Regions from separate parts of the Rhizobium sp. WSM409 genome, predicted to be linked through region 2. Evidence: predicted binding sites of a transcription regulator. Region 2 holds the regulator's gene; the other holds the start of a gene.

Region 1 (15,029 bases), 1.1 Mb from region 2:
GCCGCCGCCGCAGGAAAGCCATATTTCCACAGGGCATAAAGCGCGCCGCGCAAAACTGCGCAGCGATTTTGCGATAGCGACGTGCGTAAAACAGGACCTGAAGCGCGAGCAGCGAATCTTGCGACCGCCTTAGTCATTCACGGAAAACAGGCGGATCAACTTCGTTCTTTCCATCTCCGCTCGGCCTGATGTCGACATGATGCCGCGGTCCAAACAGAGTTCTATGTCCCGTCCGATATGGAGCGGTACCAGCATGCCGCCGGCCTTGAGCAGGCGGTCTGTCATCGACAGAAGCATATCCACTTTCGCCTGGCAGCCATCGACTTCCAGGAGCGCCACCCGGCGCTCCCTGTCGATGTCGGCAAGATCTCTAGCCTGTTGCCGTTGTTGGTAAGCCCCGAATTGCACCCATCCGAAATAACCGGCCGCTGCGACGCAGATACAAAGCAAGAGGGTTTTTCGCACAATATTCCTTCGGAGCCGGGCGGCTCGCTTGCCGCTAAAGCATGTCGCGCAAAAGTGTGAAGCGGTTTTGCGCTAACGGCATGCGTAAAACAAAGACCTAAAGCGCGAGGAGTGAATCTGAAAGATCGCGACGCGCTTTAGAACATTCAGTGAGAGCATGAGGTCGTCCGAAAACCGCTCACACTTTTCGCGTTATGCTCTAGCCAGCAGCGCGTCTTTCGCGGGGCAATCCCTGTATCGCATATCGGTTAAAGACGGGGGTTACCGGTTTCGGCGGCGTCTTCAGCTTGCCGAAATGGTGTTCGAGCGCTTGTGAGAGCATGGCCGGCGAGGTGACGCCCTCTTCGAACAGCCTGATCAACAGTATGGCCGCGACGTTGAAGACACGTTCGTTGCCGATCAGGATTTTGGCGTCGTAGCCGGCGTCGTCGAGCACGCCTTGCAGCATGTCGAGATCGGACGAAGTCAGATGCGACTTTTCGAAAGTGGAAGACATCGGTCCTCCTTTCATCGGGGCAAGGGTATAAAAACCCTCAGTCGGCAGCGCCCGTACACTGGCTGCCGAAGTTGCGACCATGCGCCTTTCACCCAGGCAACGCAACGGGATTCTTGCTGCAGATATCGCTCCGGTTCATGAGCAGCCCGCACCGGTCAGGGTGCGGGCCGATGACGGTTATTCCGCCGCCTGATAGCTGGGTCTCCGGGCGGCCGATGTCCGCGGACCGGCAGCGGCAAGCAGGGTAATCGCCACCGCAAGCAGCGCCACGAAGGCGATGCCGGCGACATAGGGGTTCCAGCCGAAATGCGGTGCGGCGCCGAAGACTGCCGAGGCGGCCGCAAGCACGATGCCGCCGCCGATCTGGAATGAGGCAAAGAGCAGTCCGGAGGCGAGTCCCGCCTTGTCATCCTCCACATCGGAAAGGGCCGCAACCTGCACCGAGGGGTAGGTCAGGGCGTAACCGAGGCCGAGCGGGATCTGCGAGAACAGCACGAGCAGGATCGGATCGACATGTCCAAGTGCGGTCACCCAGAAGATGTAGCTGAACGCCTGCAGACCGACCCCCACTGCCATCAGCCCGGTGGCGCCGCGATTTTGCGCAAGCGTCGCAAAGCGGGGCGCCAAGAACATCACGAAGACACCGCCAAGCGCAAAACAGAAGCCGGTGGTGAAGGCCGACCAGCCGAGGACGTTCTGATAATAGAGCGTCGCCAGGAACTGGAAGCCGACATAGGCGCCCTGGAAGAGGGCGGCAATCGCATTGGCATGCCGGAGCTTGGCCCGCCGGAACATGCCGAGCGGCACCATTGGATCGGCATGGCGCGCTTCGACCACGAGGAAGAGCAGGATCAGCGCCAGCGACGCGACGAGCGAACCCCAGGTCGCAAAAGCCTGCCAGCCGGCGGCAGCAGCATTGGTGATGCCGAAGACGAAGAGCAGCAGCCCAGGGGTGATCGTCAGCGCGCCGGCCCAGTCGAAGGCCGGCCGCGGTCCCGTCCTTTTCGGGTCGGCGGGCAGCACCAGTGGCGCAACAAAAAGCGTCAGGATGGCGACGGGCGCGCCCATGACCAATGTCGCCCGCCAGCTGATAATCGTCGCAGCACCACCGAGCACCATGCCGAGCACGAAGCCGGCGGCGCCGGTGGAGGAGAAGACCCCGAGCGCCTTTGCCCGTGCCGTTCCCTCGCCGAAGACGGAGAGCAGCAGCGCAAGCGCCGCGGGCGCGGTGAAGGCGGCGGCAATGCCCTTGACCAATCGGGCGGCGATCAGCGTCGGGCCGCTGTTGACGAAGCCGCCGGCGATGCTGGCGGCGGCAAAGATCGCCAGCGACCAGAGAAAGACGCGGCGATGGCCGAAGACATCGGCGACCCGGCCGCCGAGCAGCAGGAAGCCGCCATAGCCGAGCACATAGGCGCTGACGGCCCATTGCAACGAGGTCGCCTCCATGCCGAGTTCGGCCTGGATGGCGGGGAGCGCAACGCCGATGGTGGAGACGTCCATGGCGTCGAGGAAATTGGCGGCGCAGAGCAGCAGCAATGCCAGCCCCGCTCCGCTTCGCGATTTGGAAAGAGTCATCGAAATCGTTCCTTCTTTGCTGCCGCCTCATCGGGGGAGGTTGCCGGGCGGCAGGGAACGAGAAAATGTACAGCTTCCATTCCTATTGCAAATTGATAGTAGCCATGCCAGGTATTACTGACGATGATGAATGATGTCACCCTTCGCAAGATCGACCTCAATCTCCTGCTGGCCTTTTCGGTGCTGATGCAGGAGCGCAATGTCAGTCGCGCCGCCGAGCGCCTGCTGCTCGGTCAGCCAGGCCTGTCGGCCGCTTTGCGGCGCCTGCGCGAGGCGCTGGACGATGAACTATTCGTGCGTGTCGGGCGCGGCCTGCAACCGACGCCGCGCGCCCTTTCCATCGCCCCGGCGATCGAGGATGCGCTGTCGGGTATCGAGCGCGCCATCCGCCCGCAGGCCGAGTTCGATCCGGCAAGCTGGCAGGGCGAGTTCCGCATCGGCATGTGCGACAATCTCGAGTCGGCCTTCTTCGGCCCGCTTGCCGCCCGTCTCCTCCAGCTTTCACCCGGCGCCCGGCTGATCGGTATCGCTTCCGAAAAGCGCGATGCTGCACGCCGGCTGGATGAAGGCGTCTTCGATTTCAGCGTCGCGATGCACGACGAGCCCGCCTCCTGGCACATTCGCGCGCCGCTGTTCGACCAAGTCTCGATCTGCATCTACGATGAAGCTCAGCTCGGGCTGAAGGCGCCGTTGAGCCTCAGGGATTTCGCCAATGTCGCGCATGTCACCGTCTCGTTCGAAGGCAACACCTCGACCGGTATCGACATGGCGCTGAACCGCACCGGCGATGTGAGACAGGTGGTGGCGACCGTGCCGCGCTTTTCCGCTCTGCCGATGGTGCTGAAGGCGATGCCCGCCATTGCCACCGTGCCGGAATCGATCGGTCGCTGCATGGCGCAGTTACATGGGCTGATGCTTTGCGAGCCGCCGCTTTCGCTGCCGGCCGATCCCGTGACGATGCTTTATCGCCGAGTCGACCAGACGGACGGCCGGGCGCGCTGGTTCCGTCGCCTGTTCATCGATGTAGCCAATAAAGCGCTCGAAGCTTCCGGCTGCTGCGTATCCATTCCGAGAGCCGCTGCCTGACGGTCCGTTATAGCTCGCCTTTGTGGAAATAAGCTTCGAGGCGATAGCCGTCCGGGTCGATGATGAAGGCGGCGTAATAGAATTGCCCATAATCCGGCCGCACACCTGGTTCGCCGTTATCCGTGCCGCCGGATGCAACGGCCGCCGCGTGAAAGGCATCGACAGCGGCCTCATCAGGCGCGACGAAGCAGAAGTGCAGCCCGGATCGCATGTCGGCAACAACGGGCTGTTCGACCTGCATCACCCAGAGCCCGACCCTTTCCGGGCCGTAGCCGATCATGGAGTCGGAATTGGACAGGCGCTCATATCCGAGCGGCGTCAGCGCCGCATCGTAGAAACGGCGGGCTCTTGCGAGGTCTTTTACGCCGATGGAAATGTGATCGAACATGGACTGCCAACTCCCTATCTTCCGCTAACCCCGAAGGACTGCCCACACCCAAGATGGCTCGACGCCAACATCTTTCAACCGTTGTTCTAAGCATGTCGGATAAAAGTGTGTGGGACAGGCAGTCCCGCGACATCTGCCGCCTGCGGCAAAGCCTGCGGCTGGACATTGCCGCATCCGTTCAGGTCTCGTTCTAAACAGCTTCCTCGGCGACGTTTTGCATCTGCTCCACGTTCGTCACCTCATAGGTCCAGACTCGAAACGCCTTCAGCACATGCGGTCCGAAGGAATTGATGAGCGGTATGTCGGCGGCGTCGCGCCCGCGTGCGACGATGATACGACCGATCCGCGGCGTGTTGTTGCGCGGATCGAATGTATGCCATGCACCGTCCAGGAAGACCTCGATCCAGGCGCTGAAGTCCATCGGATCGACGACCGGAATACCGATGTCGCCGAGATGGCCATTGATATATCGGGCAGGAATGTTGAGGCAACGGCACAGCGCTACCGCGAGATGCGCAAAGTCGCGACAGACGCCGACACGTTCGTGGAACGCCTCGAACGCTGTCCGCGTCGATCGCGCCTGCATGTAATCGAATTGGATATGGCCGTGGACGAAGTCGCAGATCGCCTGAACGCGGCCCCAGCCGGGTGAGACGGTGCCGAACATATCCCATGCAATCTGGCTGAGACGATCCGTCTCGCAATAGCGGCTGCCCATCAGGTAGACGAGGCAATCATCCGGCAACTCCGAAACCGGGAGTTCCCTGGCGCCTGGCAGCGACCTGTCCAGTTTGCCGTCGTCTTCGATCGTCGCATCGCCCCATATGGTCAGGTCGCCCGCTGGCGCAACCAGCCGGAGACAGCGGTTGCCGAAGAGATCGCGATAGGTCGAAGTGGGAACATCGGGCGTGGTGAAGACCGTTTCCGGAATTCTGATGTCGGCCGCGCGATCGTCATGAACCGACAGCAGACAGACCAATGCGGTCGGCTGCGGGCAGGTCAGCGTCATTTCATAGCCGTAACGGATCAACATGGAGCGTTCTCGCGCGTCCGGATCCGTCTAGCGGAAATCCGCCGCAGTTAGAGTATAGAAGGCGCGGCGGCGGTACGAATAGGCTTTGTGCGCCACGTCCTGAATGGAGTTGCGCAGGGTGTCGAACGACGAAAGCCACCCCGTTTCCGAAGGCTCGGTTCTTTGCAATGCGGCGTCGGATTTCGCCAGCGCGCCAACCTCGACGAAAAACAACACCTGGAACATGCCGTCATGGCCGATGAAGCGCACTGCATTTCTCGCCGCATCGAAGCTGCGGCTTTGGTTCAGAAAGGCTAGCGCCATGGTTGAACCGGCGGGGTCTGGCGACCGCTCCGGGCGGCGTCCGACAGCCTCAGCCATTCCTTCCGGTATCCTATGTTGAGAAGATTGAAGGACATCATGTCTTCACCGGCCTCCGAACGGCTCTTGCCGATCATGCCATGGTCGGCGTGCACTGGAACGCTTGCAGAGACACGATAGACGGTCCACGAACGGGCAGATTCGATCCGGCGGTCATGTTCGGCCTCCATCAAGTAGCGGCCCGACGCACCACATTTATTTTCCCATGTGCCGACGGCAACGGCATTCCGTCTGCGTTCGGCTTCGTCTTCATGACTGTTCACGATGTCAACCTTTCGTCATTCGGGCCGTGGCCATGGCCAAACGTCCTCTCGATCAGTGTTGCGCCGCTGCCGGCGGGCGATAGGTTTACCAGTTCCAGGCTATCTTCCGTCGCGACCCGCTCATGACGTTCATCGTCACTGTGGATACGGTATTGCAGCACATTTCCTCTCAGAGGCAGTGTGGCGGTAATGCGGTATGTGTCGGGAAGCTTGGAGGGAACGACCAAGAACCCGTCCTTCACTCGGACAGTCTGCCCCACCTTGAAGATATGCGTTGCTGCCTCGCGCCGGATTGAGCGTCCATTGCGTTGCGGGATGCGCGTAGCGGTCATGACGGTTTGTGGTCCTTTTCGATCGCGGTTTCGAGATCTGACAGGTGGATAGGCATCATCTGCTGCGTCGAACTCTGCGCAGCGATCGCCGGCAGGTGGATGAAGGCGCCGACCCGTCGCCAGGCAAGCCTGGAAACGCTGTCGATCAATTCCTCGTCATAGTCGACGCGGTATTCTCCGGCTGGCTGCGCCCCGTCGAAACCGGGCAGACGGAATGGGGATGAAAAGCGGACGACGGTTTGTGTGGTACGACTGGTCACGGCTGAGGCCTCCGCAGGAATACACCGATGCGTTTCCTGTATCGTTGAGATCCGAACCGGACGAACTCGAGGCTGCCGGTACATCCGCGGTCAGCGCCAAGCTCATTCCGGATCGGAACAGGCGAACTCAACGCCGGAACGACGTCATGGATCGCTATCGAGAATTCAGTGGTGATGGCGGGTCGTAGGTCTCTGACACCGCGAAGCCAAGTCGGCCAAATCGACGAAGCCTATCATTGCGCCTCGATTGAGTTTAAATCAAGATAAATTCTGATTTATCTATGAAAAACGCCAAATTAACTCTTCGCTCACGAAAATAAAATGGAGCGCGATGGCGTAAAAAATTCTATTTATTTGCTGATCAATACAAAATATCCGGTCGGATTGATTTCCTGAATATCTCAAAAAAGTTCATGGGCGAATAATATTTCTTAGCACTCCTATCAATCGAGTGCCACGAGTGCTATTTATGAGTTGCAGCCGCCCTACGCGCCGGCAGCAGAAAGACCTCTATGAAATTCCGTTCACTTCACGACCGCGTCGTCATTCGACGTGCGGAAGGCGATGTCAAATCCAAGGGCGGGATCATCATTCCAGACACCGCCAAGGAGAAGCCGCAGCACGGCGAAGTGGTCGCAGTCGGCCCGGGCCTTCGCGACAAAAGCGGCAATCTGGTCCCGCTCGATGTCGAGGTCGGTGATCTCATTCTGTTTGGAAAATGGTCGGGGACAGAGGTCACGATCGATGGCGAAACCCTTCTGATCATGAAGGAGACCGACATCATGGGCATCGTCGAAAAGACTGAAGCGGCTGCCGACAAAGCTGCCTGACCGTCGAATTTGTGACCAGCATCTCAAGACCGAACTGGGAAGAAATATCATGTCTGCCAAGGAAATCAGGTTCTCCACCGACGCGCGCGACCGCCTGCTGCGCGGCGTCGAATTGCTCAACAACGCCGTCAAGGTGACGCTTGGCCCGAAGGGTCGCAACGTTGTCATCGACAAGGCCTACGGCGCGCCGCGCATTACCAAGGACGGCGTTAGCGTCGCCAAGGAGATCGAGCTCGCGGACAAGTTCGAGAACATGGGCGCGCAAATGGTGCGTGAAGTGGCTTCGAAGACCAATGATCTTGCCGGCGACGGCACGACGACGGCAACCGTTCTCGCCGCCTCCATCTTCCGCGAAGGCGCCAAGCTCGTCGCTGCCGGCATGAACCCTATGGATCTCAGGCGCGGCATCGATCTCGGCGTTACCGCCGTCGTCAAGGAAATCAAGGCGCGGGCGATGAAGGTCAAATCGTCAGGTGAGATCGCCCAGGTCGGCACCATTGCCGCCAATGGCGACGCCGCCATCGGTGAGATGATCGCCAAGGCGATGGACAAGGTCGGCAATGAGGGCGTCATAACGGTCGAAGAGGCGCGAACCGCCGAGACCGAACTCGACGTCGTCGAGGGTATGCAGTTCGACCGCGGCTATCTCTCACCCTATTTCGTCACCAATGCCGAGAAGATGCGCGTGGAATTGGAGGATCCCTATATCCTCGTTCACGAGAAGAAACTCGGCAGCCTGCAGGCGATGCTGCCGATCCTGGAAGCCGTCGTACAGACCGGCAAACCGCTTCTGCTCATCTCGGAGGACGTCGAAGGCGAGGCCTTGGCGACGCTTGTTGTCAACAAGCTGCGCGGCGGCCTGAAGGTCGCAGCCGTCAAGGCGCCGGGTTTCGGCGATCGCCGTAAGGCGATGCTCGAAGACATTGCCGTGCTGACCGCCGGCCAGATGATTTCCGAGGATCTCGGTATCAAGCTCGACAACGTCACGCTCGATATGCTCGGCCGCGCCAAGCGCGTGCTGATCGACAAGGAGAGCACCACGATCATCGACGGCTCCGGCGAGAAAGCGGCCATCCAGGCGCGCATCCAGCAGATCAAGGCGCAGATCGAGGAGACCACCTCCGATTACGATAAGGAAAAGCTGCAGGAGCGCCTGGCGAAACTCGCCGGCGGCGTCGCGGTCATCCGTGTCGGCGGCGCCACCGAGACGGAAGTCAAGGAAAAGAAGGACCGCATCGACGATGCACTGAACGCCACCCGTGCGGCGGTCGAAGAGGGCATCGTGCCCGGCGGCGGCGTGGCACTGTTGCGCGCCAAGTCGGCGCTGACGGGGCTGACCGGGGAGAACGCCGACGTGACGGCGGGCATCTCGATCGTGCTCAGGGCGCTCGAAGCCCCGATCCGGCAGATCGCCGACAATGCCGGGTTCGAGGGCTCCATCGTCGTTGGAAAACTCGCCGGCAGCAATAATCACAATCAGGGCTTCGACGCACAGACGGAGACCTATGTCGATATGATCGAGGCCGGCATCGTCGATCCCGCCAAGGTCGTGCGCACCGCTCTGCAGGACGCCGGCTCGATTGCGGCGCTGCTGATCACCGCCGAGGTGATGATCGCCGACATTCCCGCAAGAGACTCCGCCCCTGCAGCCGGAAATGGCGGCATGGGAGATATGGGATACTGAGAACAGCCTGAACTGTTCCGGCGTGGCCGGACGGCGCAACCCGAACAATAGACAGGGAGAATTCCAATGTCCGTGCAGAGCAGCAGCAAGACATCGATCACCCAGCGTTTCGAGAGTTACCAGCCATCCAAGACGCTTCTCGTCTGGGCCTGCGTCGTCACGGCGATCGCCACGATGATTATCGGCTTCAGCTGGGGAGGTTGGGTAACAGGCGGCACGTCAAGCAAAGCGGCAGTCGCCGCCGGCGACACCGCACGCGGAGAGCTGGCGTCGGCCATTTGTGTCGAGCGGTTCAATGCGGCGCCGGACGCGAGCGCTAAACTGATCGAGTTCAAGGCGATTACCGAAGGCTACAAGCAGCGGCAGTTCGTCGAGGCCGGCGGTTGGGCGACCATGCCTGGGCAGACTTCACCCGACAGCCGAAGTGTTCAAGCCTGCGCCACCGCGCTTGCCGTCTGACACCATTTTCAGAGCGCTCCGATATGTGTGCGGAGCGCTTCCACTCTCAAAGCAGGAAATGACCAATGATCCGTTTCGTGAAAAAGAGCGACCCGCAGCCACCCGCAGACGACAACCGCTTCCAGAAAATCCGCGAGGCAGCTGCCGACGAGCATAAGAAAGCCGCCAATGACAGCACGCCCCGCCGCGCCCCGCGGGCGCCGGAAGATGAAGACCCGCTTATCTGAGAGGGTATGGAAGGGCGTCCTTGAACAGGTCTCCAGCGCAGCTGTGTAAAGCCGGCATACGGCGCGATCTGAGAACAGGGACGCACCAGGGCCCCTTGAACACCTAGCGATAATCCAGCCAGATCCCGCCGGCATCGGCGGAACGCACGCAGTTTTCCACCCAGCGCACCCCTTCCAGTCCGGCATCGACATCGGGAAAGACCAGCTCTTCGATCCCCGCAGGGGCGAGGCCGCGCTCTCTGTTGATGGCGAAGCCGAAGCGGCGATAGAGGTTCGCCCAGGCTTCGAAGAGACCTTCCGGGTGGCCGCCGCCGATCCGGTCGTCGATCCTGGCCTCGGGATAGAGATAGTCCATGCCACGCTCGAGAATACGGACCGGTTCACCCTGGATCTCGTAGGAGAGCTGGTTCGGCCGCTCGTCCCACCATTCGATACTGGCCTTCGAGCCGACGATGCGGATCTTCTGGCCGTGCATGGAGCCGGCATTGACGGCGCTCGACCAGATGGTGGCGATCGCGCCATTATCATATTCCATCAGGGTCACCGCATTGTCTTCGAGCGGCGCTCGGCTTTTGACGAAGCTCTGGCGGGTGCAGAGGAGACGTCTGATCTTGAGGTGCGGCAGGATGACCTTGGCGATATAAAGCGGGTGGGTCCCGACATCGCCGAGGACATAGCTAGGACCTGCGAATTTCGGATCGACGCGCCACCGCGTCGAGGGGTTTTGCTCCTCCACCGCAGCACTATGGAAACCATGGGCGAATTGCAGGTTGACGATGCGGATCTCGCCGAGATCGCCATTCCTGACCATGGCGCGCGCCTGCTCGATCATCTGATGGCCGGCATAACCATAGGTCACGCCGACGATCCGGTCGCGCGCCTGGGAAAGCGTCTTCAGTTCTTCGGCCTCGGCGATCGTGAAGCAGAGCGGCTTTTCGCAGATCACATGCAGATCATGTTCAAGTGCTGCCTTGCAGATCGCGAAATGGGTGTTGTTGGGTGTCGCGATCGACACGGCCTCGATGCCGTCGGCCCGCCGGGCCTCAGTCGCAAACATCGCCGCATAGTCCCGGTAGCTCCTGGCTTCGTCGAGCCCGAGATCGACGCCGAACGCGCGGCCGCGTTCCGGATCGATATCGAAGGCACCCGCCGCAAGGGCAAAGACGTCGTCGCGATGCGCTGCCGAGCGATGAATATAGCCGATCTGGCTGCCTCTGCCGCCGCCGACCATGCCCCAACGGATCGGCTTTCGCCTGTCATTCGTCATCATCTTTTCCCTAAAAACCAACCGACCGCAGGTAATCGCGGCTTTGCTTCACATCTTCGAGGCTGCCGGCGACATTCCTCGGATCACGCTCCTGCTCGACGGTGATGAAGCCGTGATAGCCGATCTCCTCGAGCGTTCGCTTGACGGCGGGATAATCGATGACGCCGCGGCCGATCGGGCACATCACGCCCTGTCCGCAGGCATCGAAGAAGCGGATCGTCTCGCCAAGCACACGATCGAAGACGGTCTGGTCGATGTCCTTGAAGTGGACGTAATCGAGCCTGTCGGCATAGCGGCGGAGCATCTCCACGGGATCCATGCCGGCATAATAGCTATGGCCGGTGTCGAGGCAGAAGCCGGCGATCTCCTGCGGAATGTCTCTTGCCACCCGCTCGATCTCATCGGCGAATTCGATATAGCCACCCGCATGCGGGTGGATGACGGCGCGCACGCCATATTTGCGCTGAGCGAGTTCAGCAATCGCCGTGATATTGGCGATCATCCCGGCCCAGGCCTTGTCATCGAGACGCGGCGCCCGATCGGAATGGCCGGCGGCATAGTCGCGCTCGTCGTGGCCCCAGTCCATCACTGTGAGATAGGGTGTCCTGAACCGCTGGCCTGCCACCTGATCCGGCTGCGGCAACTTGGTGATGACGGCGCAGATCTCATCCGTCTGCCGCAGCAATGTCTCCCGGTTTTCAGGAGAGACCAGATCGTCGAAGATCGTGCCGGCGACGATGAAGAGATTGCGCTCGGTGAGCGCCTTGGCGACGAGCGCATCATCGAGCGGCACGTAACCATAGGGGCCGAGTTCGAGGCCGCCATAGCCGGCCGCCGCCGCCTCGTCGAAGACGCGTTCCCAGGCGGGAAGGTTTGGATTGTTGACGTCGTCCACGCCCCAGCAGCAGGGGGCTGTCGTAATGGTGATGGTCACGGTTTTATTCCTGATAGTGGTGCCGGGGCGGATGTTGACGATCAGCCAAGTTTCCCGGGCCAGTATTTGTCGACATATTTCTGGATTTCGGAGCGCATGAAGCGCCCGGAATCGTCGGCGCGCTCCTCCCAGCCGAAGACGCAGGCGGTGATGATGCCGTCGAATCCGACCGCGGCGAGCGAGGAGAAGAAGACATCCCAATTGATCTCGCCTTGGTACATATCCATATGCTGATGGATGGTGACCTTCGCGCCCGGCGGATTGATGATGTAGCGCAGCCCGGATGAGGCCTTGTGATTATAGGTATCGGCCACATGCACATGGGCAATCAGCGGGCCGGCATCGCGGATCATCTGCGCCATGTCGTCACCGAAATAGAAGGTATGCGGCGCGCAGTAGAGGAACTTGACGTTCTTCGAGCCGATGGTCTTCAGCATGTCGATCGCCGGATGCAGCGTTTCGCACCAGTCTTCCGGATGCGGTTCCATGTTGAGCGTGACGCCTTCGCGCTCGAACACCGGAACGAGTTCTTCTATCGAGCGCCACCAGGCGGCCTCGCTGTGCTCGTGGGTATGCATGCCGCCGCAGCAGCTGGCGCGGTGGCTGCGATCCGGCGATGGCCCGCGGCCGAATTCCGAGTTCATCGTATCGCAGCCCATTTCGGCCGAAATCGCGATCGCTTCCTTCCAGTAACGCACTGCTGCCTGCCGCTCGTCCTCATGCGGGCTCGCCCAGCGGTACATCGGCAGGATCGAGGCGAGCTGGACGCCGTGATCCTTGAGGGCCGCCTTGAATTCCGCGATGCGTTCCTTGTGCGCCCGCGGGCGCACCCACCAGGGCAGAAAATCGTCGCGCGGTGAAAGCTCGATATGCTGATAACCGAGTTCCGCTGCCTTGCGGCAGAGGTCGCGCAGGTTGAGGTGACGGTGCATATGCGGGTCGAGTGCGATCTTCATCTGGCTCCTCCGTCATCCCCGGCCGCTTCGTGCCGGCGGATGATCCTTGATCTCGGTTGTTTTGGACCGTCCGGTGCTCCTCCCGGATTGCTGGTACGATACGGCTGCGGCGCCCCCATGCTCCAATGCTTCCTTGATCAAATTTGATCATTGACCTCACGGCAGGCCGATGCTTTGCTGTGTCAAGCTTTGGGAGTGGGTGAGCCTGATGAAGGTGACTTTGAAGGATGTCGCAAGCCAAGCCGGCGTTGGCACAGCGACCGTCGAGCGCGTCCTCAACGGCCGCGGCGGCGTGCGGCCGGAAACGGTGGAGAAAGTCTTCCTGGCGGCAAGGCGGCTTGAATACCGGCAAAGCCTGCCGGTCGCCCATCGCGGTCTGATCCGGATAGAGGTGATCCTCGTTCGCCCGGAGACCAGCTTCTATTCGCGTCTGAACCGGGCGTTCGAGCGCATCGCCGCCTCGCTCGACGACAGCATCACCGTTCACCGCACCTTCGTCCGCGAGAACGAGCCGGCGCAATTCGCCCGCTACATCGCCAACCCGACGGCACGCCGGTCGGCGCTGATCGTGGTCGCGCCCGACCATGCCGATGTCGTCACAAGCGTGCGCAAGGCGGCCGGTCTCGGCATTCCCGTTGTACAGATCATGACCCGTCCGGCCCCCGAACTGCCCTATGTCGGCATCGACAACTATGCTGCAGGACGCACCGCAGCTCACTACATGTCGGGCATGCTGGCGCAGCGCACCGGTTCGTTCGTCGCTCTCTGCCACAGCGGCGCCTATGAGAACCATAAGGAGCGGATCCGCGGCTTCTCCAGCTATCTCTCGGAGAAGGGTTCAAATGAACATCGTTTCGTCGAGGTTATGTTCGACCTCGATGACGAGCACAATGCCATGGAGTTGCTGCAAGCGGCGCTCAGACGGGAGCCCGGCATCATCGGCGTCTATAGTGCGGGCGGCGACAACAAGGGTGTTGCCAGGGTGCTCGAGGCAAACAAGGCTGGGCGGCCCTTCTGGGTCGGCCACGAATTGACGCGAGAGACGCAGGACTATCTCCGCCGTGGCATCATGTCGATCGTCCTCGACCAGGCGCCGGAGGTCCAGGTGAGGCGATCGATAGATCTTGCCCTGAACAGGCTCGGTCTCATCGAGATGGAGGTCAGCGCCGAGCCGGTGCGCTTTCTGACGATCACACCGGAAAATCTTTGAGGGGGATAAGGATGCCCGGACAATCCGCTCGAATGAGCGCCAGCGGCTTTCACGGCGCCGGCGCGGACTTACTGCAGCTGCGGCTTCTTAAGAAAGCTGTTGCGGTCGGCGGACTTGATGCGCAGCCAGGCTTCCCGGCCGTTCCTGAGGATGCGCATGGGGATCTCGGCGCCGGCCGGGCCGCTGCTCCAGACCTTGCGGTAGAAATCGGCCAGGCCATCGACCTCTTCGTCGCGGATTTCCGAAATGATATCGCCCTGACGCAGGCCCGCCTGAGCGGCCGGCCCGCCTTCGGCCACGCTCATGACCACCACGCCGCCATTGCTCTCGGCGGAGAAGGCGCCGAGCCAGGGCCGCGGCGGTCTGTTGACCTGGCCCCGGTTCAAGAGATCGTCGAGGATCGGCGGCAAAAGGTCGATCGGCACGACCATGTTGATATCGGCGACCTCGTCGCCATCGCTCATCTGCAGGCGAAGCGAACCGATGCCGAGAAGCTTGCCGTCCGAACCGATCAGCGCCGCACCGCCCCATGAGGGATGGGCTGGTGACGTGAAAATCGCCTCGTCCAGCAGATATTCCCAATAGCCGGCGAATTCCTGCCGGGCGACGATATTAGCCTCGACGAATTCTCCGATGCCATCGGCCAGCACGACGGGATCGCCGGCCTTGGCCGTGGCCGCGTCGCCGAGATCCACCGCCGGCGCATTCAGAGGGCCAAGCGCCTGCACCAGACCGAAGCCGCTTTCCTGATCATAGGCAAGCGCATGCGCGGGAACCACACGCCCGTCATGGGTCGTCAGCCAGACCTCTTCGGCCTCGGTGATCAAATAACCGATGGTCAGCACCAGCCCGTTGTCGCGAATGACCACGCCGCTGCCCTCCCGGACAGTGCCCAGCGTCTCCGCTGTGAAGGCATCTTCCGGAATGGAGGAACGGACGGCCACGACTGACCGCAAAATCGGATCGATATTCATGCTTTCATCCCGATGGGCGCCGACGCGAAAGGCCGAAAGCCGGCGCATTCTTCCTTGAATAGGTAAGAGAATCGACGGCAGGTGCAAGACCGTATCGGAGCGAATTTCGGCAGGCCAACGCGCGACCTCCCTCCGATGCCTGCACCAATCAAGGTTTCACTGAGCGCCGAGACTATCTCGCATGGCACTGGCGGGCGGCTGAGCGCGACCATATTGCCGCGGCGAGC
Region 2 (15,029 bases):
CTATTACCCGATCGAGATTGCCGGCGCGCGCCGCACGGCGATCGCCTGGACGACGTCAGCCTCCGTCGTCGCCGTCATCGAGATGGTCCGCGACGGCCTGCTGCCGACGACCGGCTTCCTGCACCAGGAGCATATTCCGCTGGAGATGTTTTTGAAGACGCCGACCGGCAGCCTCTTCAAGGCGGGTGCGACCAGCCACGGCTAAGAAGCAGCCTTCGGTGCGGCGGCAATATCAATGCCGCCGCACCGAAAACCAATCCGTCGTATGGGTGTCAGCAAGCGAGATCGGCGACGACGGAATCGAGGATCAGCATGCCGGATGGCGTGCAGCGCAGCCGTGAATTGCCGATCCGCTCGATGAATTTGTGTTCGAGCAGGAATTCCTCGCGTTTCGGGTCGAGATCGCGGCCGGAAAGTTGCTGCCAGCGGGCAAGATCGACGCCTTCCCTGAGCCGCAGCCCCATCAGCAGCAGCTCGTCGGACTGTTCCTCGAAGCCGAGCCGCTCCTCGTCGAGAATGCCGTGGCCGTCACGCTCGACCATGTCGAGCCAGGTTTCCGGCTTGCGCTCGGTCGCCGTCGCGAGCTTCTCGGGGCCACGCGTCAGCCGGCCATGGGCGCCCGGGCCGATGCCGGCATAATCACCATAACGCCAGTAGGTCAGGTTATGCCGGCTTTCAGCCCCCGGCCGGGCATGATTGGAAACCTCATAGGCCGGCATGCCCTCGCGCGCGGTGATCTCTTGCGTCGCCTCGTAGAGCACTGCCGATTGCTCGCCATCCGGCACGATCAGCTTGCCGGCCTTGTGCAGGCCGTAGAAGGGCGTGCCTTCCTCGATGGTCAGCTGATAAAGCGAAAGATGGTCGACCGCATAGGAGATCGCCTCCTTCAATTCCTTTTCCCATTCCTCGACGGTCTGGTCGGGCCGGGCATAGATCAGGTCGAAGGACATGCGCGGAAAGATATCGCGCGCCAGCCTTATCGCCTTCAGCGCGTCGGCGACATCATGCAGCCGGCCGAGGAATTTCAGATCCCGGTCGTTCAGCGCCTGCACGCCGAGCGAGACGCGATTGACGCCGGCTGCCCGGTAGCCGCGGAAGCGTTCGGCCTCGACGCTCGAAGGATTGGCCTCCATGGTGATCTCGATGCCATCTGGCACATGCCAGTGCCGCGCAATGCCGTCGAGAATGGCGGAAACCGCTTCCGGCTTCATCAGCGAGGGCGTGCCGCCGCCGAGGAAGATGCTCGTCACCGTCTTCGGCCCACTCATCGCCCGGACCGCCGCCATCTCCGTCAGGAAGGCTGATGTAAAGCGCTCCTGATCCACCGGCTGGTGGCGCACATGGCTGTTGAAGTCGCAATAGGGACACTTCGCCGCGCAGAAGGGCCAGTGCACATAGACGCCGAAGCCCGGCTCGCCGGTATCGGGCAGCAGAGCCGCGTCGCGCGAGGTGCTTGGCGTGTCGAAATTGTCCACGAACAGACCTTATGCCTCCAGGCAGGTTTCAACAAAGAGTTTGAAGGCGCGGGCACGGTGCGACAGCGCTTGCGGCTTGCCGACGTTCCAGCCGTGTTTTTCCTCGCCGCTCATTTCGCCGAAGGTGATGTCGTAGCCCTCGGGCTGGAAGACCGGATCGTAACCGAAGCCCTGGGTGCCGCGCGGCGGCCAGACGACACTGCCTTCCACCTCGCCGCGAAACAGCTCTGTATGCCCGTCCGGCCAGGCAAGGCAGAGCACGCTGATGAAACGCGCCGTGCGCTGTTCCGGCTTTGTCGCGCCCGCATCCTGCAGCGCCTTTTCCACCTTGGCCATCGCCATGTCGAAATCGCGCGTGCCGTCGGCCTTCTCCGCCCAATTGGCGGTGTAGACACCGGGATCGCCGCCGAGTGCATCGACCACCAGCCCGGAATCGTCCGACAGCGCCGGCATGCCTGAGGCATTGGCCGAGGCGACTGCCTTGATCGTCGCATTCTCCTCGAAGCTCGTGCCGGTCTCATCCGGCTCGACGAAATTCAGCTCGGCGGCCGATTTGGCGGTGAAGCCGAGCGGCCCGATCAATTCCTGGATCTCGCGGATCTTGCCGGCATTGTGGCTGGCAACGACGATGGTCTTCGTTTCAAGCTTGCGCATTCAGATGTCCTGTTCGATGCCCCAGATTTTAGCCTCCGCGCATTCCAGACTGTTACCGGCCGGATCGCGGAAATAGATCGAGCGGCCGCCCTTCGGCCAGCGCACTTCGGATTCGATCGCCACACCCGCCGCCGTCAGCCGCTCGGCCATGGCATCGATATTGCGGCCGGACACCCGGAAACAGGCGTGGCCCTGGCCGGTCGTGCCGTGCGGCGGTACCTGCAGTGCTTCAGGCGCTGGCGGTTTTACCGTTTCCTCGGGATTGAAGATCAGGAGAACGCCAGGCCCACAGCGGAAGAAGACATGCCGGTTGGCGGCGCGGGCGATCTTTTCAAGTCCGAGAACGTCTTCGTAGAACGTCTCGGCCTGGTCGAGATCCCGCGCATAGAGCGCCGTTTCCAACATGCCTTCCAGCATGGGGTTCATCCTTCGACGGCTTGCTTCTGCAGTGCCACGAGTTCGCCGATGCCGTTTCTGGCAAGCTGCATCAGCGAGGTGAATTCGCCCTCGCTGAACGGCGTGCCTTCGGCCGTGCCCTGGATCTCGACGATCCCGCCGGTGCCCGTCATGACGAAGTTCGCATCGGTCTCGGCCGAGGAGTCTTCGATGTAATCGAGATCGATCACCGGCTGGCTGGCGAAGATGCCGCAGGAGATGGCGGCGACATGATCCTTCAGGACCCGTTCGACCTTGATCATGTTGCGGCTTTCCATCCATTTCAGGCAGTCGTAAAGCGCGATCCAGCCGCCGGTGATCGAGGCGGTCCGCGTGCCGCCATCGGCCTGGATGACGTCGCAATCCAGCGTGATCTGCCGTTCGCCGAGCGCCTGCAGGTCGACGACGGCGCGCAGCGACCGGCCGATCAGCCGCTGGATTTCCTGGGTGCGGCCGCCCTGCTTGCCGGCGGCAGCCTCGCGCTTCATGCGTTCGCCGGTTGCCCGCGGCAGCATGCCGTATTCGGCCGTGACCCAGCCCTTGCCGGTATTGCGCAGCCATGGCGGCGTCTTTTCTTCGAGACTCGCCGTGCAGAGCACATGCGTGTCGCCGAACTTCACCAGGCAGGAGCCTTCCGCATGCTTGGAAAAATTGCGCTCGAACGAGACCTTGCGCATCTGGTCGATTTTTCTGCCTGAAGGCCGCATTCTTATCTCCTGGAGTTTATTTGACCGCTTCTACGATTGGCGGCGCTCATTTGCAAATTCCCTTTTGCCACGGGTCTTAGTTTGACTTACTTTTCGGGAAGTATCATCAGCACGGGTTCGAAAGCTTCATGGGCATCAGGTCGACGTCGGTTTCGGATGCCGTAGCTGCGCTGGACGAGCGCTCCAGGGAAATTTTTCGTCGCATCGTCGAAGGTTATCTGGAAAGCGGCGAGCCGCTCGGTTCGCGCAACCTGTCCCGTATCCTGCCGATGTCGCTGTCGCCGGCCTCGGTGCGCAATGTCATGAGCGATCTCGAAGAACTCGGCCTGATCTATTCGCCGCATGTCAGCGCCGGCCGGTTACCGACCCAGATCGGCCTGCGCTTCTTCGTCGACGCCTTCATGCAGGTCGGCGACCTCTCGGCCGAGGAACGCGCCAGCATCGACCGCCAGGTGCGGGCCGAAAGCGGCGGCAATCCCGTCGAATCGATGATGAACGAGGCAAGCCGCATGTTGTCGGGCATTTCGCGCGGCGCCGGCCTGGTCATCACCTCGAAAAGCGATCCGGTGCTGAAACATGTCGAGTTCATCCGGCTCGAACCGACAAAGGCGCTGGCCGTGCTCGTCGGCGATCACGATCAGGTGGAAAACCGCATCATCGAGCTGCCGGCGGGCGTCACCTCCTCACAGCTGACCGAGGCGGCGAATTTCCTCAATGCCCATATGTCCGGCCAGACCCTGCCGGAGCTTCGCAAACAATTAAGCCGGCTGAAGGACGACGTCCGTCACGAGCTCGATGCCCTGTCGCGCGATCTGGTCGAGCGCGGCATTGCCGTCTGGGCCGGCAGCCCGGACGAGGGAAAACCGACGCAGCTGATCATCCGCGGCCGCGCCAACCTGCTCGAAGGCCTCGCCGGCGCCGAGGACCTCGACCGGCTGCGCCTGCTGTTCGACGATCTCGAGAAGAAGGACAGCCTGATCGAGATCCTCAATCTCGCCGAAAGCGGTTCGGGCGTCCGCATCTTCATCGGATCGGAAAACAAGCTCTTCTCGCTGTCCGGCTCGTCGCTCATCGTCGCGCCCTATCGTGACGATGACGATCGCATCGTCGGCGCTGTCGGCGTCATCGGCCCGACGCGGCTCAATTATTCCCGCATCGTGCCGATGGTGGACTATACAGCCCAGCTCGTCTCCCGCCTTTCGCGCAACCAGCTTTGACGCCGCAACTGCCAAGCACGCGGAATTTTCGCTTCTTTGTCACGCAGACTTGATTTTTTTCGGTCAAACCTCGATATCGGGCGCATCTGAAGACACCAACCGGAGACCGTCATGACCGATGACACGACGAAAAACGGACCTGACGCAACTGCGGCGGATGCCGCAGCCGACGCTACCGCCTACGTCGAGAACGAAACTGCGCAGGAAGAGGCCGCCCAGCCGGACGCGCTTGAGCTTCTGAAAGCCGAAAACGGCGAACTGCGCGACCGCTATCTGCGCCTTGCTGCCGAGATGGACAATCTGCGCCGGCGCACCGAGCGCGAGGTGAAGGATGCCAAGTCCTATTCCGTCGCGGGCTTTGCACGCGACATGCTCGCCGTCTCGGACAATCTGCGCCGCGCGCTCGATGCCATCCCTCCGGAGACCAGGGCTGCGGCCGATGCCGGCCTGAGCACGCTGATCGAGGGTGTCGAGATGACCGAGCGCGCCATGCTGTCGGCTCTCGAGCGCCACGGCGTTCGCAAGCTGGAGCCGGTTGGCCAGAAGTTCGATCCGAATTTCCATCAGGCGATGTTCGAGGTACCGAACCCCGACGTGCCGAACAACACGGTCGTCCAGGTCGTGCAGGCAGGCTTCTCCATCGGCGAGCGCGTGCTGCGCCCGGCCATGGTCGGTGTCGCCAAGGGCGGCCCGAAGCCGGCGGAAGCCGAAACCAACTCCGTCTTCGACGAGAAAGACGCCTGAGAACACTTCCCTAGCGCGTCCCATGGGACGCGCGGCGCTCTGGCGGAGAAGGGGAACGAAAGAGTCAGATGCGGGCGAAGCGTTCGATCAGCAGATCGAAAAAGCCATCCGCATCGACATGGCGCATAACCTTGGCGTTGCGCTTGCGCTCGGTCACATGCCACCAGTCGACGACCGTCATGCCGACGGTGAGTTCGGACTGGACCTCGATCTCGACATTGCAGTCCCGGCCCTGGAAAAGCTCCGGCTTCAGCAGGTAGGCGACGACGGTCGGGTCGTGCAGCGGCCCGCCGTCGGAACCGTATTTCTCGATGTCGAAGCGTTCGAAGAATTCGAGCATCTCGACCATGGCCTTTGCCGGCGCCGTGCCGATCTCGGCCATGCGTTTCACCCGGTCCTTGCGGGTCAGCAATTGATGCGTCACATCTAGCGGCATCATCACGATCGGAACGCCTGAGCGGAAGACGATATCGGCGGCTTCGGGGTCGACATAGATGTTGAATTCGGCCGCCGGCGTGATGTTGCCGCCCTCGAAGAAGCCGCCGCCCATCATCACCAGTTCGCGGATGCGGGGGATGATGTCGGGCGCCTTCTGGAAGGCCATGCCGATATTGGTGAGCGGCCCGAGCGTGCACAGCGTCACCGTGCCTTCAGGCTCATGGCGCAACGTCTCGATGATGAAGTCGACGGCATGGCCAGGCTGCAGCGCCATCGTCGGCTCGTTCAGCTCCGGACCGTCGAGGCCGGTCTTGCCGTGCACATGTTCGGCCGTCACCAGCTTGCGGGCGATCGGTGCGTCGGCGCCGGCGAAAACCTTCGTCTCCGTCCGTTCGCAAAGCTCGCAGACGATGCGCGCATTGCGGCTGGTGAGCGAAAGCGGCACGTTGCCGGCGACCGTCGTGATCCCCAGCACCTCCAGCTCATCGGGACTGCCGAAGGCCAGCATGATGGCGGCCGCGTCGTCCTGGCCGGGATCCGTGTCGATGATGATCTTTCTTGCGCTTGCCATTCCGATCGTTCCATCCTCGCACTGCGTGATATCGGGCATGCACCGATTTCTTCACGTCCCGTCACAAATCAGCACAATCCGCGCGGGCATGTTTTGATGCGAGGCAGCAGGCGCTTTGTCAAGGAAAGAGCCTGACGTCAGCTTAAAATTGAGAAGGTGGCGCCGACACGTCGCGCCCCATGCCTTGCAGCGCCGGGCTCCTCTCCCCATATTAGCGGCATCCGGATGCTGCCGTTAAGGTCCGGGATGGTCGCTTGCATCAAGGACTTGAAAAGAGATGAGCCGTATTACCCCTTTCGCCAGCCCGCTGCTTCTGGGCTTCGATGCCATGGAAAAGACGTTGGAGCGCATTTCCAAGGCGAGCGACGGATATCCGCCTTATAATATCGAACGCATCGGCGCCGACAGCGGCGCGCCGGAACGCCTGCGCATCACCCTTGCCGTGGCCGGTTTCAGCGAGGAGGAGCTCGATGTCTCCATTGAGGAGAACCAGCTTCTGATCCGCGGCCGCCAGGTCGAACAGGGCGAGCGGGATTATCTTTATCGCGGTATCGCCGCCCGTCAGTTCCAGCGTACTTTCGTTCTTGCCGACGGCATGCAGGTGCTGGGTGCGGCCCTGAAGAACGGTCTGCTCTCCGTCGATCTAATTCGTCCGGAACCCGCGCGCATGGTCAAGAAAATTAACATTTCGGTCTCACAGTAGCACAACGGTTTGTCGAACCGTTGGTCCCTTCTCCCGGAGGAACAGGAATGTTGATGAAAGAAGCCACGTCTCACTTGACCAAATCCGAGCTTGCCCACATCGGCAACGGCGAGGTCGCCTATATCAGAAAAATGCGCACCGATGAGGTCGCCAAGTGCTTTCCCGAGGCGCCGGATATCGATCCGACCGTCGATCTCTGGGCACTCTTCGGCGCCGACGGTACGCCGATCCTTTTGACGGACAACCGTTCGAGCACCTTCTTCAAGGCTGCCGAGGACGAATTGAAGACGGTCAGCCTGCACTGACCGTCAAAGACCGTCTGTCGCGTTTCACTGCTTGCGGTGCGCGGTCGTTCTATTCGAATTTCGCTGCGGTCGGGACGGATGTCGCGACATGTGCGCGTCGCCTTCTTTCAGATAGGCCAGTTGACGCTTGATTGAGATCTCCTGTGCGTGACAGGATCTCTTACGCGAAGCGGACCGCCGTTCTCGCGCGCGCCTTTGCCGCTACCTCCTCACGATCACGAGGAGGTTGAGACGTTTCCAGCGAATCGAGCAGCTCGCGGGCGCATGCTGCGATCGAACTGACCGCGTGCTCGAATGCGAGCTCATCGCGCTTCGACGGTTTGGTCGCTCCGCTCACTTTGCGCACGAACTGCAGCGCGGCATCGTGGATCTCCTCATCCGTCGCGGGCGGATCGAAATTGAACAGGGGTTTTATATTTCGGCACATGACTTGCTCCCGGTCATTGTCTCTTCCATTGAGAGGAGGGTGGCCAGCACAGAAAATAGTCGCGTGAGCGTTAATGGCAACCGGTCCAACGGCGGAACTCTATGCGCCGCAAGGCAGGACGCAGCGCCTTCAGTTCGGTTTGTTGTCGTCGTCGGCTTTAAAGCCGGATCACTTCGGATCGAATCGACCAGAAATCTGAATGCGCCTCTTCATCAGAAGCTGCCCGTGGGGTGATGGCTCGTTTACGCCGCCACTAGCGGCCATCTGTTCGAAACTGGTGCCTTTTCATGCTACAGACGAGTGCCTGTATTCCGCGTTGGCTTGTTCATGGTCGGCGACGAAAGGAGCTTGCATTGAACCAATCGCACCGATTTCTATTTCATACACAGCGTCCGAGAGACGATGGATGCGGGGTGTTAGTCCTGCAGATGCTCACCGGCATGAGCTATGACGAGGTGGCAGCCATGATCGATTGGGGCGATAAATCGGCGCATTATACAACCTGGAACGATCTTTGCGGCGTGTTGGCGGAGATCGGAGTGCCTATCGAAGCCCCGATCAAAACCAGTCGATGGAGCGATATCCAGGGGGTCGCTATCGTCCACGTTCAGCGGGATCACTTCATGCTTTACGACGCGGAAAACGGTCTGTTCTATGACCCAGCAGAGATGGAAGGCCCAGGGGTGGCCAGCGATCGCATTCCAACCAGCTATCTGACCGTAGACCCATCGGCGCTAACCACCGCTAAAATTGGGTAGAGCATGTCGCGCAAAAGTGTGCAGCGGTTTTGCGGCAACGGACATGCGAGAAACCAAGGAGCTAGAGCGTGGCAAGCGAATCTGAAGGATCGCGACGCGATTTAGCCCATCCTTCGGCACGGAAATCCGTCAGGCAGCGTCCCGCGCGCCGAGGAACATCATGGCGCGTTCGCCGACTTGCCGGCTGCCTCAGATCTTCCTGAAGGTCAGATAGGCCGAGGACCGCCCCTCGCGCCGCGCCTTGGCCTCGTAACGTGTGCTCGGCCAGCCCTCATAGGGGGTCAGCCAATCGGCTGCATTGTCGGCCATCCAGTCGAAACCGCCATGGTCGCGGCATTTGATTAGCGTCCAGTTCACATAGGTATCGATGTCGGAGGCGAAGCAGAACAGGCCGCCGGGCTTCAGCACGCGATGAAAGCGGTCGAGATTGGTTTTCGAGACGAAACGTCGCTTCCAGTGCTTCCGCTTCGGCCAGGGATCAGGATAGAGCAGATCGACCTGATCGAGTGAGCCGTCCGGCAGCCAATCGAGCAGCTGCGTCGCGTCGTCATTATAAACGCGGATATTGGAGGCACCGGTCTCGCCGATGCGCGACAGCAGCTTCTGCATGGAATTGACGAAGGGTTCGACACCGATGAAGCCGGTCGAAGGCGTGTTCAGCGCGCGGTGGATCAGGTGCTCGCCGCCGCCGAAACCGATTTCCAGCCGCAATCTTTCGACCGGAACCGGAAAGAGGGATGTCAGCGGCTCCGGGGGAGCCGCTGTAAGATCGATCAGGAATGCCGGCAGGAGACTGTTTAGCGTCTCGGCCTGCTGTTCGCGCAGGGCCTTGCCCTTGCGACGACCGAAGAAGGCTTCGGTCGCCCGGCCGCGGCGTTCCATATCCGTCATGCTTTATCTCAGGTCTTCACGCTTTCCTTGAGCGCCTTCACGAGGTCGGTGCGCTCCCAGGAGAACGAGCCGTCGCGGCCGGCCTTGCGGCCGAAATGGCCATAGGCGGAGGTCTTGGCATAGATCGGCTTGTTGAGGTCGAGATGGCGGCGGATACCGGTCGGCGAAAGGTCCATGTTCTTGCGGATAGCCGCTTCGATCTGATCCTCGGTGACCTTGCCGGTGCCGTGCAGGTCGACATAGATCGACAGCGGCTGGGCGACGCCGATCGCGTAGGAAATCTGGATCGTGCAACGGTCGGCAAGGCCGGCGGCGACGACGTTCTTGGCAAGGTAGCGGGCGGCATAGGCGGCCGAACGGTCGACCTTCGTCGTGTCCTTGCCGGAGAATGCGCCGCCGCCATGCGGAGCGGCACCGCCGTAGGTGTCGACGATGATCTTGCGGCCGGTGAGGCCCGCATCGCCGTCCGGTCCGCCGATAACGAACTTGCCGGTCGGGTTGATATACCACTTGCAATCGTCGGCGATCTTCAGTCCGCCGAGCGCTTCGCGGATATAGGGCTCAACAACGGCGCGAACCTTCTTCGAATCCCAGCTCTCGTCGAGATGCTGGGTCGAAAGCACGATCGAGGTTGCTTCCGACGGCTTGCCGTCGACGTAACGCACGGTCACCTGGCTCTTGGCGTCGGGGCCGAGCTTGGCGACTTCGCCGTCGCCCTTCTTGCGGGCAACTGCGAGCAGCTGCAGGATCTTGTGGGAATAATAGATCGGGGCTGGCATCAGGTCCGGCGTTTCGCGGCAGGCGTAACCGAACATGATGCCCTGGTCGCCGGCGCCCTCGTCGCCCTGCTGGTCGGCGGCGCTATCGACGCCCTGCGCGATGTCGGCCGACTGCGAGTGCAGGAGCACGTCGATCTTCGCCTTCTTCCAGTGGAAGCCGTCCTGCTCGTAGCCGATATCCTTGATGGCGCGGCGGGCGGCGGCCTTGAACTTCGAAGGATTGATGACGTCCTTGCCATCCTTGTCCTTCTTCATCAGGCTCGGCGGCAGGCGGACCTCACCGGCGATGACGACGCGGTTGGTCGTCGCCAGCGTCTCGCAGGCAATGCGCACGCCCCATGGGTTGACGCCGGTCTTGGCCGCTTCGCGGTAGACCAGATCGACGATCTCGTCGGAGATACGGTCACAGACCTTGTCCGGATGACCTTCGGCAACAGATTCGCTGGTAAAGAGATAATTCGCGCGCATTTCGGGATTCCCCTCAAAGAACAAAAGCCAGCTAGTAGGTACTCAGTTCGAGGCCTGATGACAAGCGCAGAAGGACATAAATATATCTTTATATCTGCGGCAAAGTGACAAATTTTGCCCCAAAAACGCAAAAAAGGCGGCCTTTCGACCGCCTTTCGAATTCTGCGCCGGTCTTGGTTCAGTCGGCGTCGGCTTCAGCGGCCAAGGCTTTCACCAGCTCCACGACCTTGCGGCGAACCTTGGGATCGGAAATCTTGACGAAGGCGCGGTTGAGCTGCAGGCCCTCCGAGGAAGACAGGAAATCGACGACGTAGTTCGAGCTGGAGGTTTCCATGCCGCCGCCGGCATTGGAATGTTCGCCGGGCGCGTCCTCGAAGAAAAACGACACCGGAACATTGAGGATGTTCGAGATGTTCTGCAGACGGCTTGCGCCGACGCGGTTGGTGCCCTTTTCGTATTTCTGGATCTGCTGGAAGGTGATGCCAAGGCTTTCGCCAAGCTTTTCCTGGCTCATGCCCAGCATCGTACGGCGGAGACGAATACGGCTGCCAACATGGATGTCGATCGGATTCGGCTTCTTCTTGTTTTCAATCATGGTCGTGCCCTAGCTAAGAATTTCAACTGTTTCTAACCGGCATGCCCCTGATCCATCCCAAAACGCCACGTTGCAAGCGGTGGGGAACCCACCTTCGAACATACGTTAAGAACGCCGATTGTCATCACTATGCAATTTTAGGGGTTTTTGGTCAATTCAACCCGGAAATAAAACCTCTGCGAGAAATTAGCGCAATCAAAATCAGCAGTGCCTCGGTCAACCAGAAGTATGTTTGCCGGGGGATTGTCGTTCCAAGTCCCGCACCGATGCTATCGAGCGTTGCATCGACGAAGCCGGTTTCTCCAAGATCGAGGCCCGCAATAATTTCCCCATGGGCATTCACCAGCGCTGAAATGCCGTTATTGGCGTCGCGAATCAACGGCAGGCCGGTTTCGACAGCCCGCACGCGCGCCTGCTGGAAATGCTGGTAGGGGCCGGGCGTCAAGCCGAACCAGGCATCATTGGTGATATTGAGGATTGCGTTGGCGTCTTTAATGTCACCGGTCATTTCGCCGGGAAAAATGATCTCGTAGCAGATCAGCGGATAGAGATTGAGCCCGCCGGGCAGCGCCAGCAGGTGCCGGCTTGCCGCGGCCGAAAAGCCGCCCGGAACCTCGACGACGTTCTGGATGCCGAATTCGGTGAGCACGTCCTCGAAGGGCAGATACTCGCCGAAGGGCACCAGATGCACCTTGTCGGAGGCGGCGATGATCTGTCCGCGGCCGTCGATCACGTAGATGGAATTATAGTAGCGCGGCGGCGTACCCGGTCCCATCTCCTCGGCGCGTACGGCGCCGGCAATCAGGATCTGATTGTCGTCGAGCGTATCGGCAATCCGCGTCAGCGCATCCTGGTTGTCGGTCAGGATGAAGGGGATCGAGGTTTCCGGCCAGACGATGATGTCGGGTTTGCGCCCGCCATTCTTCGGCGCTTCGGCCGAGAGCTTCAGATGCGTCTCGAAGATCGTGGCGCGGTCGACGTCGTTATCCATTTTCTCTGTCTGGTCGATCGCCGGCTGCACCAGCCGCACCACCGGCCGCTTGTCCTCAGGCAATATGTCCGGCCGCGGCGCGAGATGGAGAGCGTAAGCGCCATAACCCAGATGGGCGGCAAAGAGCAGGACGGCGAGCGCGATGCCCGGCCGCGCCCCTTGCCGCGTCCCGGCAAGGGCAGGCGCGGAAAAGACGAAGACGGCAAGGGCCGTCACGCCCATCGCCCCGATCAGATGCGCCGACTGCATCATCAGCGGAACCGGCATCATGCCGTAGCCGATGGCGTTCCAGGGAAAGCCGGTGAGGATCACGCTTCGAAGCCATTCCATCAGCCCGAAGCCTGCCGCAAGCGCGGCGATCCGCCCCATGCCATCAGACCAGAAGATGCGGGCAAGGGCGGCCGCCAGCCCGTAGAAGATCGCAAGACAGGCCGGCAGCCCGAGGATTGCCAGCGGCAGCGCCCAGGCGAATTCTTCCTGATCGACCAGCAGCGCATGGCCAACCCACCAGAGGCCGGCGACGAAATAGCCGAAACCGAACAGCCAGCCGGTGGCAAACGCCGGCCACAGCCTGCCGATCAGGCCGCTTTCAGGCGAAGCCGCCGCCCCGTCGATCAGCCAGACGAGCAGCGTGAAGGAAACGAACATCGCCGCGAAAAAGCCGATGGGCGGCAGCGCCAGCACCGCGAAGGCCCCGGCGGCGATGGCCAGCAGCGACCGTTTGAAACCCCAGACGAGGATAACCCTGTCCGCAAGCCGCTCCATGCGCACTCCCATCAAACCGCGAATCAACCCATCCGCAGTCTTTCAAAAAAGCGGCTCTTTGTCCCGTCAGTTGGGTCGCCATTGCGCGCATGAGCGCAGGCTGTTGGCGAAAGCGTTTGGCGCAAGCGCTTTAGAAGCATTGGCTGCAAGGGAGCGCTCTGCCGCCCGTCCCGCGGGAGGGGCCGCAGGATTTCTTCCTCAGGTACCGACCTGTCGAGCCAGAGCCAAGGCGTTGCCGAGGCATCGTCGGCGAGAGTCCCGGCAAGAGCCCCTTTATGCCCTAACCGAAGACAAGGTTCTTGGCTCTTTCTGCTTGTGGCCAGTTGCAGCACGGTAGGCTGTCAGTTTCACAACAAGGACCGTAACATGCTTCTACCCGTGGAGAATAATACCGTTGCTGCTCGGGGCACGGACAAACTGGTGCATGGCGCCGAGGTCGCCTCGGCTTCGCCGATTATCGATTGGCTGGCCGGAGACGAATGCCATGCACTGGATGAGGCAGGGGTCATTTCAGGACTGGGCCGCCGACTTCGAGCAATTGGAGTACCAGTCGATCGATTGGCACTCTACCTTATAACGCTGCATCCAGAATATTTCGGTAGGAGCATTGCCTGGACGGAGGAAGAACCCGTCGATATCGAGGACCGCCAACACGGGACCATTAGCCTGGCGTTCATGGATAGCGCAATATCTCACGCAATGCGGACGAGAAGAACAGTCGTGGTTGGCCGTAGCGGCGTCGGAGCAAGCTGGCAGTGTCTGAGGACCTTCGCGGATCGCAACCTCGAGCAATTGATCGTCTCACCTCTCTGCAATTCTGACGGCCCGGTTAGCACCGCCTCTTTTGCGACGCGAAAACCGACCGGCTTTACCGACATTGAGCGCCAAATCATTCAGCGCGTTTCGCCCGCGCTTCGTAACGTCTGTGAACTACTGACGCTTCGAAAAGTGGGGAACACCATGCTTGATACGTACATCGGCCCCTACACGGCGCAACGTGTTCGGGCTGGCCACATACGGCAAGGCGAGGTTGAGTCCATCGACGCGGCGTTGCTGCTTTGCGACCTGCGGGGTTTCACCAAACTTTCCAACCGCCTGCCACCCCAGGAGGTCATGCAATTCGTCAATTGTTACTACGATAAGGTCGTACCTTCGATTACAGGCAACGGTGGTGAAGTCGCCAAGTTCATGGGAGATGCCGTTTTGGCTTTCTTCCCGGCGTATAGTGCCGAATGGGCGGCAGCCTCCGCTTATAACGCCGCGATAGAAATCTCGACCCGAACGGCAGAAGCCACCGGTATCAAGATGGATGTTGGCATCGCGCTGCACTATGGCATCGTCAACTATGGAAACATCGGCTCCGGCGGCCGTCTTGATTTCACGTTGATCGGACCAGACGTCAATCTGGTGAACCGGATACAACATGTTTGCAGCGAGGAAAGTCGCCAACTGCTGATGTCGCGTTCATTTGTGGAAGCACACATTGGTTGTGAGCGCCTTCCCATCGGGCATCGCCAATTGAAGGGTTTCGAAAGACCCGTTGAGCTCTTTCAAGGCCCAGAGTTGGATCGCAAGCTGACGATCGACGTGCCTCATTCCGGAAGCATATCCAAACAAGCTTGCTCTTAAACGGCATAGGCATGTTCCAATCCTTGCGATGTGGGGATTGGGCGTGACCCATTCGAAGCCACTTCGGAACGTCGACCCGAGGGTCACTTTTCAACCAGCCCAGCCGGATCGTCGTCCACCGTATTGGAATGCCGATGTGCCTCTGAACAAGGTGCTTTCTCCGCAACCATCGCTCCCAGACACAAGAGGAATTCCTAACTCGTAAAACAGGCACCGACCACCATGGCGGGCGGTAAGCCCGGCAAACAAAGAATGGATTAACCGATGGCATGGGCATTATTGAGTATTGCCGGCATCCTCGAAATCGCATTTGCCTTGTGCATGAAGATGTCCGAAGGTTTCACGCGGCTAATACCGACGCTGATTACAATCGCGGCTGGATTATCGAGCGTATTTCTCCTTTCACTTTCCCTGCGCACACTCCCAGTCGGAACCGGATACGCCGTCTGGACGGGCATCGGCGCGGCGGGAACGGCC

Evidence for each region. The regulator HrcA, encoded in region 2, represses chaperone genes, less so after heat shock. The targets are predictions, from matches to a motif close to GTTAGCACTCNCNNNNNGNGAGTGCTAAC.
Region 1: a site for HrcA is predicted at 6,692-6,720, ahead of AC25BC_RS05480 (co-chaperone GroES). Genes of this name have one in related genera too.

The regions. Positions count from the first base shown of each region.
Region 1 covers NZ_CM172794.1:1,073,425-1,088,453, forward strand. Annotated here, with positions in the region: gene AC25BC_RS05430 (hypothetical protein) at 130-465, opposite strand; gene AC25BC_RS05435 (hypothetical protein) at 665-1,042, opposite strand; gene AC25BC_RS05440 (MFS transporter) at 1,139-2,539, opposite strand; gene AC25BC_RS05445 (LysR family transcriptional regulator) at 2,663-3,625, shown strand; gene AC25BC_RS05450 (VOC family protein) at 3,633-4,013, opposite strand; gene AC25BC_RS05455 (transglutaminase-like domain-containing protein) at 4,204-5,046, opposite strand; gene AC25BC_RS05460 (DUF1488 family protein) at 5,074-5,349, opposite strand; gene AC25BC_RS05465 (hypothetical protein) at 5,340-5,669, opposite strand; gene AC25BC_RS05470 (hypothetical protein) at 5,666-6,001, opposite strand; gene AC25BC_RS05475 (hypothetical protein) at 5,998-6,261, opposite strand; gene AC25BC_RS05480 (co-chaperone GroES) at 6,774-7,091, shown strand; gene groL (chaperonin GroEL) at 7,141-8,775, shown strand; gene AC25BC_RS05490 (hypothetical protein) at 8,842-9,234, shown strand; gene AC25BC_RS05495 (hypothetical protein) at 9,300-9,461, shown strand; gene AC25BC_RS05500 (Gfo/Idh/MocA family protein) at 9,565-10,731, opposite strand; gene AC25BC_RS05505 (TIM barrel protein) at 10,739-11,662, opposite strand; gene AC25BC_RS05510 (sugar phosphate isomerase/epimerase family protein) at 11,704-12,618, opposite strand; gene AC25BC_RS05515 (LacI family DNA-binding transcriptional regulator) at 12,827-13,828, shown strand; gene AC25BC_RS05520 (S1C family serine protease) at 13,897-14,802, opposite strand; gene AC25BC_RS05525 (AraC family transcriptional regulator) at 14,959-15,029, opposite strand, start outside.
Region 2 covers NZ_CM172794.1:2,465-17,493, forward strand. Annotated here, with positions in the region: gene AC25BC_RS00010 (saccharopine dehydrogenase family protein) at 1-205, shown strand, start outside; gene hemW (radical SAM family heme chaperone HemW) at 273-1,475, opposite strand; gene rdgB (RdgB/HAM1 family non-canonical purine NTP pyrophosphatase) at 1,485-2,129, opposite strand; gene AC25BC_RS00025 (VOC family protein) at 2,130-2,555, opposite strand; gene rph (ribonuclease PH) at 2,552-3,271, opposite strand; gene hrcA (heat-inducible transcriptional repressor HrcA) at 3,400-4,488, shown strand; gene grpE (nucleotide exchange factor GrpE) at 4,600-5,232, shown strand; gene AC25BC_RS00045 (nucleoside hydrolase) at 5,297-6,241, opposite strand; gene AC25BC_RS00050 (Hsp20 family protein) at 6,519-6,944, shown strand; gene AC25BC_RS00055 (BQ00720 family protein) at 6,992-7,249, shown strand; gene AC25BC_RS00060 (DUF2277 domain-containing protein) at 7,410-7,676, opposite strand; gene AC25BC_RS00065 (hypothetical protein) at 8,030-8,434, shown strand; gene trmB (tRNA (guanine(46)-N(7))-methyltransferase TrmB) at 8,624-9,325, opposite strand; gene metK (methionine adenosyltransferase) at 9,334-10,572, opposite strand; gene AC25BC_RS00080 (helix-turn-helix domain-containing protein) at 10,751-11,167, opposite strand; gene lnt (apolipoprotein N-acyltransferase) at 11,319-12,923, opposite strand; gene AC25BC_RS00090 (adenylate/guanylate cyclase domain-containing protein) at 13,290-14,552, shown strand; gene AC25BC_RS00095 (DMT family transporter) at 14,817-15,029, shown strand, end outside.